Linked DNA regions of Archangium violaceum. The protein of the gene in region 1 interacts with the protein of each later gene in a pairwise test. Links are inferred from orthologs where the notes say so. Each region holds a gene or a part of one and is shown on either strand. Other genes may lie near its edges.

What was found.
Region 2: the proteins of JQX13_RS48150 (region 1) and ndk interact in binary tests that used the Escherichia coli proteins (3 or more experiments, as listed by UniProt). The link is inferred for Archangium violaceum from one-to-one orthologs.

What each region holds. Positions count from the first base shown.
Region 1 is NZ_CP069338.1:11,390,992-11,394,049, forward strand. The notes cover bases 54-2,794. They hold JQX13_RS48150 (5-formyltetrahydrofolate cyclo-ligase), read left to right. Parts: upstream 54-981; coding sequence 982-1,608; downstream 1,609-2,794. Other genes in these bases: JQX13_RS48145 (tetratricopeptide repeat protein), read right to left, coding at 54-601; JQX13_RS48155 (TIGR00282 family metallophosphoesterase), read left to right, coding at 1,605-2,396; tyrS (tyrosine--tRNA ligase), read left to right, coding at 2,456-2,794. Outside these bases: more of JQX13_RS48145, read right to left, coding at 1-53; more of tyrS, read left to right, coding at 2,795-3,058. UniProt on the Escherichia coli protein: Involved in the removal of 5-formyltetrahydrofolate.
Region 2 is NZ_CP069338.1:9,313,097-9,316,194, reverse strand. What follows is about bases 195-2,975. They hold ndk (nucleoside-diphosphate kinase), read right to left. Parts: upstream 1,917-2,975; coding sequence 1,473-1,916; downstream 195-1,472. Other genes in these bases: sucC (ADP-forming succinate--CoA ligase subunit beta), read right to left, coding at 2,875-2,975; sucD (succinate--CoA ligase subunit alpha), read right to left, coding at 1,952-2,854; rlmN (23S rRNA (adenine(2503)-C(2))-methyltransferase RlmN), read right to left, coding at 195-1,297. Outside these bases: rpsP (30S ribosomal protein S16), read right to left, coding at 1-47; more of rlmN, read right to left, coding at 134-194; more of sucC, read right to left, coding at 2,976-3,098. UniProt on the Escherichia coli protein: Major role in the synthesis of nucleoside triphosphates other than ATP. The ATP gamma phosphate is transferred to the NDP beta phosphate via a ping-pong mechanism, using a phosphorylated active-site intermediate.

The DNA.
Region 1 (3,058 bases):
AGAAGGCCACCCAGTTGCGATCGTCGTAGGAGAGGCTCCGCTCGAACTCGGCGGCCGAACCGCCCCAGTTCTTCTCCCCCAGCAGCCGGTTGCCCCGCTCCAGCGCCGCCTTGGCGGCCTCGGGGTTGCGCTTCTCCGAGCGCAGGCGCGACATGGCGGCTCCCCCGCCACGCACCGAGGACGCGGGAGGTGCCTCCGTCACCGGCTGCAGCACCATCAGGCCCCCCTTGCCCAGCACCGGCGCCTGACACCCCGCCCGAGGCCGCACGTAGGCCGTCAGCGTCCGATCCTCCGGGCTGAACAGGGCGAGGATGGGCAGGGTGTCCATGGTGGGGCAGGACGTCCCCTCCAGGCACAGGGTGAGTTGCCCCACCAGCACGTTGCCCTGGAGCACCCCTTCCAGCACCCGGCTCCGGGGGGCGAAATCGCAGGGGCCTCCTCCGGTGGTGAATGCCACGAGCCGATCCTTCTCCGTGCTCAGCTCCACCCGCCCCAGTACGCTCGCCTGGTAGCTCCCCTGAGGAACCGACTCCGCGCTGGCGGCTCCGGGGGCTGCGGCGACGAAGGCCGCGAGGCCGATTGTTCTGGATACGGACGCCATGGGTGGGAGCCGCTCCATCATAGGAGGGGGTCGGCTGGCTTGTAAACGTGCGCCAATGGCTTGACCCATCCCCCCTGCGTTCTTATCATTCCTCCAGCGATTCCTGGGTTTCTCCAGGAGTTTCAGGGATTTGCAGTAAGGAAAGGCTTGTTGAAGGGCTGTCCCCTGCGGGGCGCGTGATGCCCAGCAGAAATTCGAACCGATACGTCCATATCGGGGTCCGTTTCGGGCTCCATGTGCAAGCCCTCCCCTCACGGGATGAGGGAAGCCTACGGAGCCACGACTTCGAACCCCACCTGGCTTTTTTAGGGTTCAATGGACGCTAGGCACACGGCCATGCTGCGGGGGACTTTTTCTTACTCTTGTCGGGAGCGGGGCAGGTGGCGAGCGAGACGGTGGCACAAGAGGGGACGGCTCGGAAGGTGTCGCTGCGCGAGGAGCTGACGGCGCGGCGTAAGGCGATGACGCCTGACATCATCGACGAGCGGGGGCTGAAGGTTCAGGCGCGGTTCCTGGCCACGCCCTACTACCAAAAGGCGAGGACGGTGGCGCTCTACGCTCCCATTCGGGGCGAGGTGCCCACACGGGACATCCTCATCGCGGCGCTGCAGGACGAGAAGATCGTCTGCTACCCGCTGTCCCACGTCCATGGACGCATCCTGTCCTTCCGGGCCATCAAGTCCGAGGCCGAGCTGGAGCCGGGGCGGCTCGGAGTGCGCGAGCCCACCAACTCCGCGGAGCTCATCCCGGTGGACCAGATCGATCTGTTCGTGGTGCCCGGGCTGGGCTTCACGCGCGACGGCAAGCGACTGGGCCGGGGTGGCGGCTATTACGACGCCACGCTCAAGGCGGCCTCGGCACGCAGCCGCCGGGTGGGGCTGGCCTTCGGCGATCAGATCGTCGATACCATGCCGACGACGAATGACGACGTGGACATGGACCTCGTCGTCACCGAGTCGGAGACAATGCGCGGGCTCTACCGCGACTGGGATTTCCTCGACACGTGAAAGTACTCTTCATGGGTGATGTGGTGGGCAGGCCGGGAGTCACGGCCGTGCGCACCCTTCTGCCCAAGCTCATCGCGCGCCACTCGGTGGACCTGGTCGTCGCCAACGCTGAAAACAGCGAAGGCGGCGCCGGGATCTCCCCCGAGTCGGCCGAAGCGCTGCTCGCCAGTGAGGTCAACCTCCTGACGAGCGGCAACCATTTCTGGACCAAGAAGCAGATCCTCCCCTGGGTTCAGGACAACCCGAACCTGCTGCTGCGCCCGGCCAACTACCCGAAGGGGGCGCCGGGCAAGGGGCACACCGTCATCCAGACGCCGGACGGGCGCAAGCTCGGGGTGCTCAACCTCGAGGGGCGCGTCTTCATGAAGCCGCTGGACAACCCGTTCACGGTGGCGCCGGATCTGGTGGCGGAGCTGCGCAAGCAGACGCCCTGCATCCTGGTGGACATGCACTGCGAGGCCAGCAGCGAGAAGAACGCCATGGGCGCGCACCTGGATGGCAAGGTGTCCGCCGTGGTGGGCACGCACACGCACGTGCAGACGGCCGACGAGCGGATATTGCCGGGTGGCACGGCCTTCATCACCGACGTGGGCATGTGTGGCCCGCTGGACTCCGTGATCGGGGTGAAGAAGGAGCTCTCCATCGAGCGCTTCATCACCCTGCGCAACACGCCCTACGAGGTGGCCAAGAACCTCGTCTACCTGCAGGGCGTGGTCATCGACATGGATGACAAGACGGGGAAGGCGCGGAGCATCGAGCGCATCCGCGAGCACCTGCCGGGTACGTAGGCCCTCCCCTCGCCTTCTGTGTCAACCCGGCCGGGTTTTCGGCTAGGTTGCGCGGCGCCATGTCCGAAAATCCGCTGCGCAAGGCGACCCCCCAGGAGCAGTTCGAGGAAGTGACCCGAGGCACCGTGGACATCCAGGTGCCCGAGGATCTGAAGAAGAAGCTCGAGCGCTCGTATGAGACGGGCAAGCCGCTCGTCATCAAGGCGGGCTTCGATCCGAGCCGTCCGGACCTGCACCTGGGCCACTCGCTGCTGCTCACGCGCATGCGGCGCTTCCAGGACTTCGGCCACCAGGTGGTATTCCTCATCGGCGACTTCACCGCGCTGATCGGCGATCCCTCGGGGAAGAACGTCACGCGCCCCGCGCTCACCCGCGACGAGGTGAAGGTCAACGCCCAGACGTACCAGGACCAGGTCTTCAAGGTGCTGGACGCGTCGAGGACGCAGGTGCGCTTCAACTCCGAGTGGTTGGACAAGCTGGGCACGGAGGGGATGATCCGCCTGGCGGCGCGCTACTCGGTGCAGCGCATGCTGGAGCGCGATGACTTCAAGAAGCGCTTCCGCGAGAACCGCACCATCTCCATCCACGAGTTCCTCTACCCACTGCTGCAGGGCTACGACTCGGTGGCGCTGAAGGCGGACGTGGAGCTGGGCGCGACGGAC
Region 2 (3,098 bases), 2.1 Mb from region 1 along the record:
GGCTTCTTCTTGGCGCCCGCGCGGGCAAGACGGAGAACAACGGCCATTTCTGATGCTCCAGGTGAAAACTAAAGGTGAAACGAAGGTGATCAGCTTGGAGGGGGGCGCTCTTAACGCCGCCCCAACCGGATTGTCAAGGAAGCTCGGGGTTTTGCGCCGTTTCTGACGCATTTTCTCCGCCCCGATTGGCCAGCTGCCCACAGGCCCCGGCGATGTCCCGGCCCCGGTTCTGCCGGATGAAGGCGGCGATATGCCCCTCGGTGAGCAGTTCCCGGAAGCGCTCGGCCCGCTCGTCCATGGTCGTCTTGAAGCCGAGCCCGGGGTTCTCGTTGTAGGGGATGAGGTTGACCTTGGCGGGGATGTCCTTGAGCAGCTCGATGAGGCGGTAGGCATCCTCGTCGCTGTCGTTGAAGTCCCGCAGGAGGACGTACTCGAAGGTGATGCGACGGCCCTGGCGCAGGGGGAACTTGCGGCAGGCGTCGAGCAGCGCCGCGATGTTCCACTTGCGATTGACGGGCATCGTCTTGGAGCGCTGCTCGTCGGTGCTCGCGTTGAGCGAGATGGCGAGCTTCACGTCCGTCTCCTGGCCGAAGCGCTCGATCATCGGCACCAGGCCCACGGTGGAGACGGTGATGTGGCGGTGGCTGAAGTTGGGCCCGTCCTCGGACTGGAGGATGGAGAGCGCCGTCTTCAGGTTCTCGAAGTTGTGCAGGGGCTCGCCCATGCCCATGAAGACCAGGTTGGAGAGCGGGCGCAGGGTCTCCAGCTTCTCGTTCTTGCGCACCTCGCGGTTGACCGCGTGCACCTGGGCGACGATCTCCCCCGGGGTGAGGTTGCGCTTGAGACCCAGGGTGCCCGTCATGCAGAAGCTGCACGCCATGGCGCAGCCCACCTGGGTGGACACGCACAGCGTCTTGCGGTCCTCCGAGGGCATGTAGACGGACTCGATGTAGCGACCATCCCGGGTCTTCCACCGGTACTTGATGGTGCCGTCCACCGAGCGCTGCTCGGCGTCCTTCACCAGGGGGACGATCTCCGCGCGCTGCTTGAGCTTCTCGCGCAGGACCTTGGAGAGGTCCGTCATCTCGTCGAAGGACGTGGCGCCGCGCTGGTGGATCCACCGGTAGAGCTGGCCGGCACGGAACGCACGCTCGCCCAATTCCTCGGTGAGGAAGCGGGTGAGGCCCTCCAGCGTGAGACTGGAGACCTCCACGAGCTTCGCGGGCGCGGGGGCCTGCGCGGGCACGGAGGTGGCCGTGATGTCGGCGTTGGCGCTGGTGGGCTCGGGCTGCATCATCATGATTCCAACGAGGGGAGTGTGGGCGTGACTTCCCACAGGATGGGACGCGGAGTCAAAGGAGCGCCCGTCCCCTTCCCTGCTTTTCGTGGGCTGCCGGAAAAGACGACCGGCCCGGCCACCCGCGGAGGAGCGCGGGAGCCGGGCCGGGGTCCTGGGCTCGAGGCCCTACTGCCTACTTCTTGGCCGTCCAGTCGTAGCCGTGGATCTCGGTCTCGCGGAAGAAGTACGCGATCTCGATCTTCGCGTTCTCCAGGCTGTCCGAACCGTGCACCGTGTTCTGGTCGATGCTGGTGGCGAAGTCGCGGCGGATGGTGCCCGGGGCGGCGTTGGCCGGGTTGGTGGCGCCCATGATGTCGCGGTTGGCCAGGACGGCGTTCTCACCCTCCAGCACCATCAGCACCACGGGGCCGGAGATCATGAAGTTCACCAGGTCCTTGAAGAAGGGCCGCTCCTTGTGGACGGCGTAGAAGCCCTCGGCCTGGGCCTGGGACAGCTGCTGCAGGCGGATGGCGACCGGCTTGAGACCCTTCTCCTCGAAGCGGGAGATGATCTTGCCGATGACGCCCTTCTGGAGCCCGTCGGGCTTGATGATGGACAGCGTACGCTCGATGGCCATTGTCGTGGTCCTCGTGTGACGTGTGAGAGGTGGGACTAGCGCTTCTTGTTGGGAGCGCCGCGCTTGACGGCCTCCTGCAGCGTGGTGCCGAGCTCGGCGGGGCTGGCGGACATGAGGATGCCCGCGGACTCCATGGCCTTGATCTTCTCCGAGGCCGTGCCCTTGCCACCGGAGATGATGGCGCCGGCGTGGCCCATGCGCTTGCCCGGAGGAGCCGACTGGCCGGCGATGAAACCGGCGATGGGCTTGGTGAACTCGCGCGCCACGTACTCGGCGCCGCGCTCCTCGGCGTCGCCGCCGATCTCGCCGATCATGATGACGGCGTCGGTCTCCGGGTCCTCGTTGAACAGCTTCAGCACGTCCACGAAGTCCGTGCCGTTGACCGGGTCACCGCCGATGCCCACCGCGGTGGACTGGCCCAGGCCCAGCTGGGTGAGCTGGAACACGGCCTCGTAGGTGAGCGTACCGGAGCGGGACACCACGCCGATGCGACCCGGCTTGTGGATGTGGCCCGGCATGATGCCGATCTTGCACTGGGCGCCCGGGGTGATGACGCCGGGGCAGTTGGGGCCGATCAGGCGCACGCCCGGCCTACCCTGCAGGTAGCGCTTGGCCTTGATCATGTCGTTGACGGGGATGCCCTCGGTGATGGCGATGATGAGGGAGATGCCCGCGTCGGCGGCCTCCATGATGGAGTCGGCGGCGAAGGGAGGCGGAACGAAGACGACCGAGGTGTTGGCGCCGGTCTGCTTCACCGCGTCGGCCACCGTGTTGAACACGGGGACCTTGCCCTCGAAGTCGGTACCGCCCTTGCCCGGCGTGACGCCGGCGACCAGCTTCGTGCCGTACTCCAGCATCTGCTTGGAGTGGAACGAGCCCGCCGAGCCGGTGATGCCCTGGCAGAGGACCTTCGTGTTCTCGTTGACGAGGATGCTCATGGCTTGAACCTTTCTCTGCCCTACTTCAGCGCGGCGACGGCCTTCTCGGCGGCCTGGCGGAGGTTGTCGGCGGGGGTGATGGCGAGGCCGGAGTTGCGCAGCAGATCCTTGCCCTTCTCCACGTTGGTGCCCTCGAGCCGCACCACGAGCGGAACCTTGAGCTGCACTTCCTTCGCCGCGGCGATGATGCCCTCGGCGATGACATCGCACTTCATGATGCCGCCGAAGATGTTGACGAGCACCG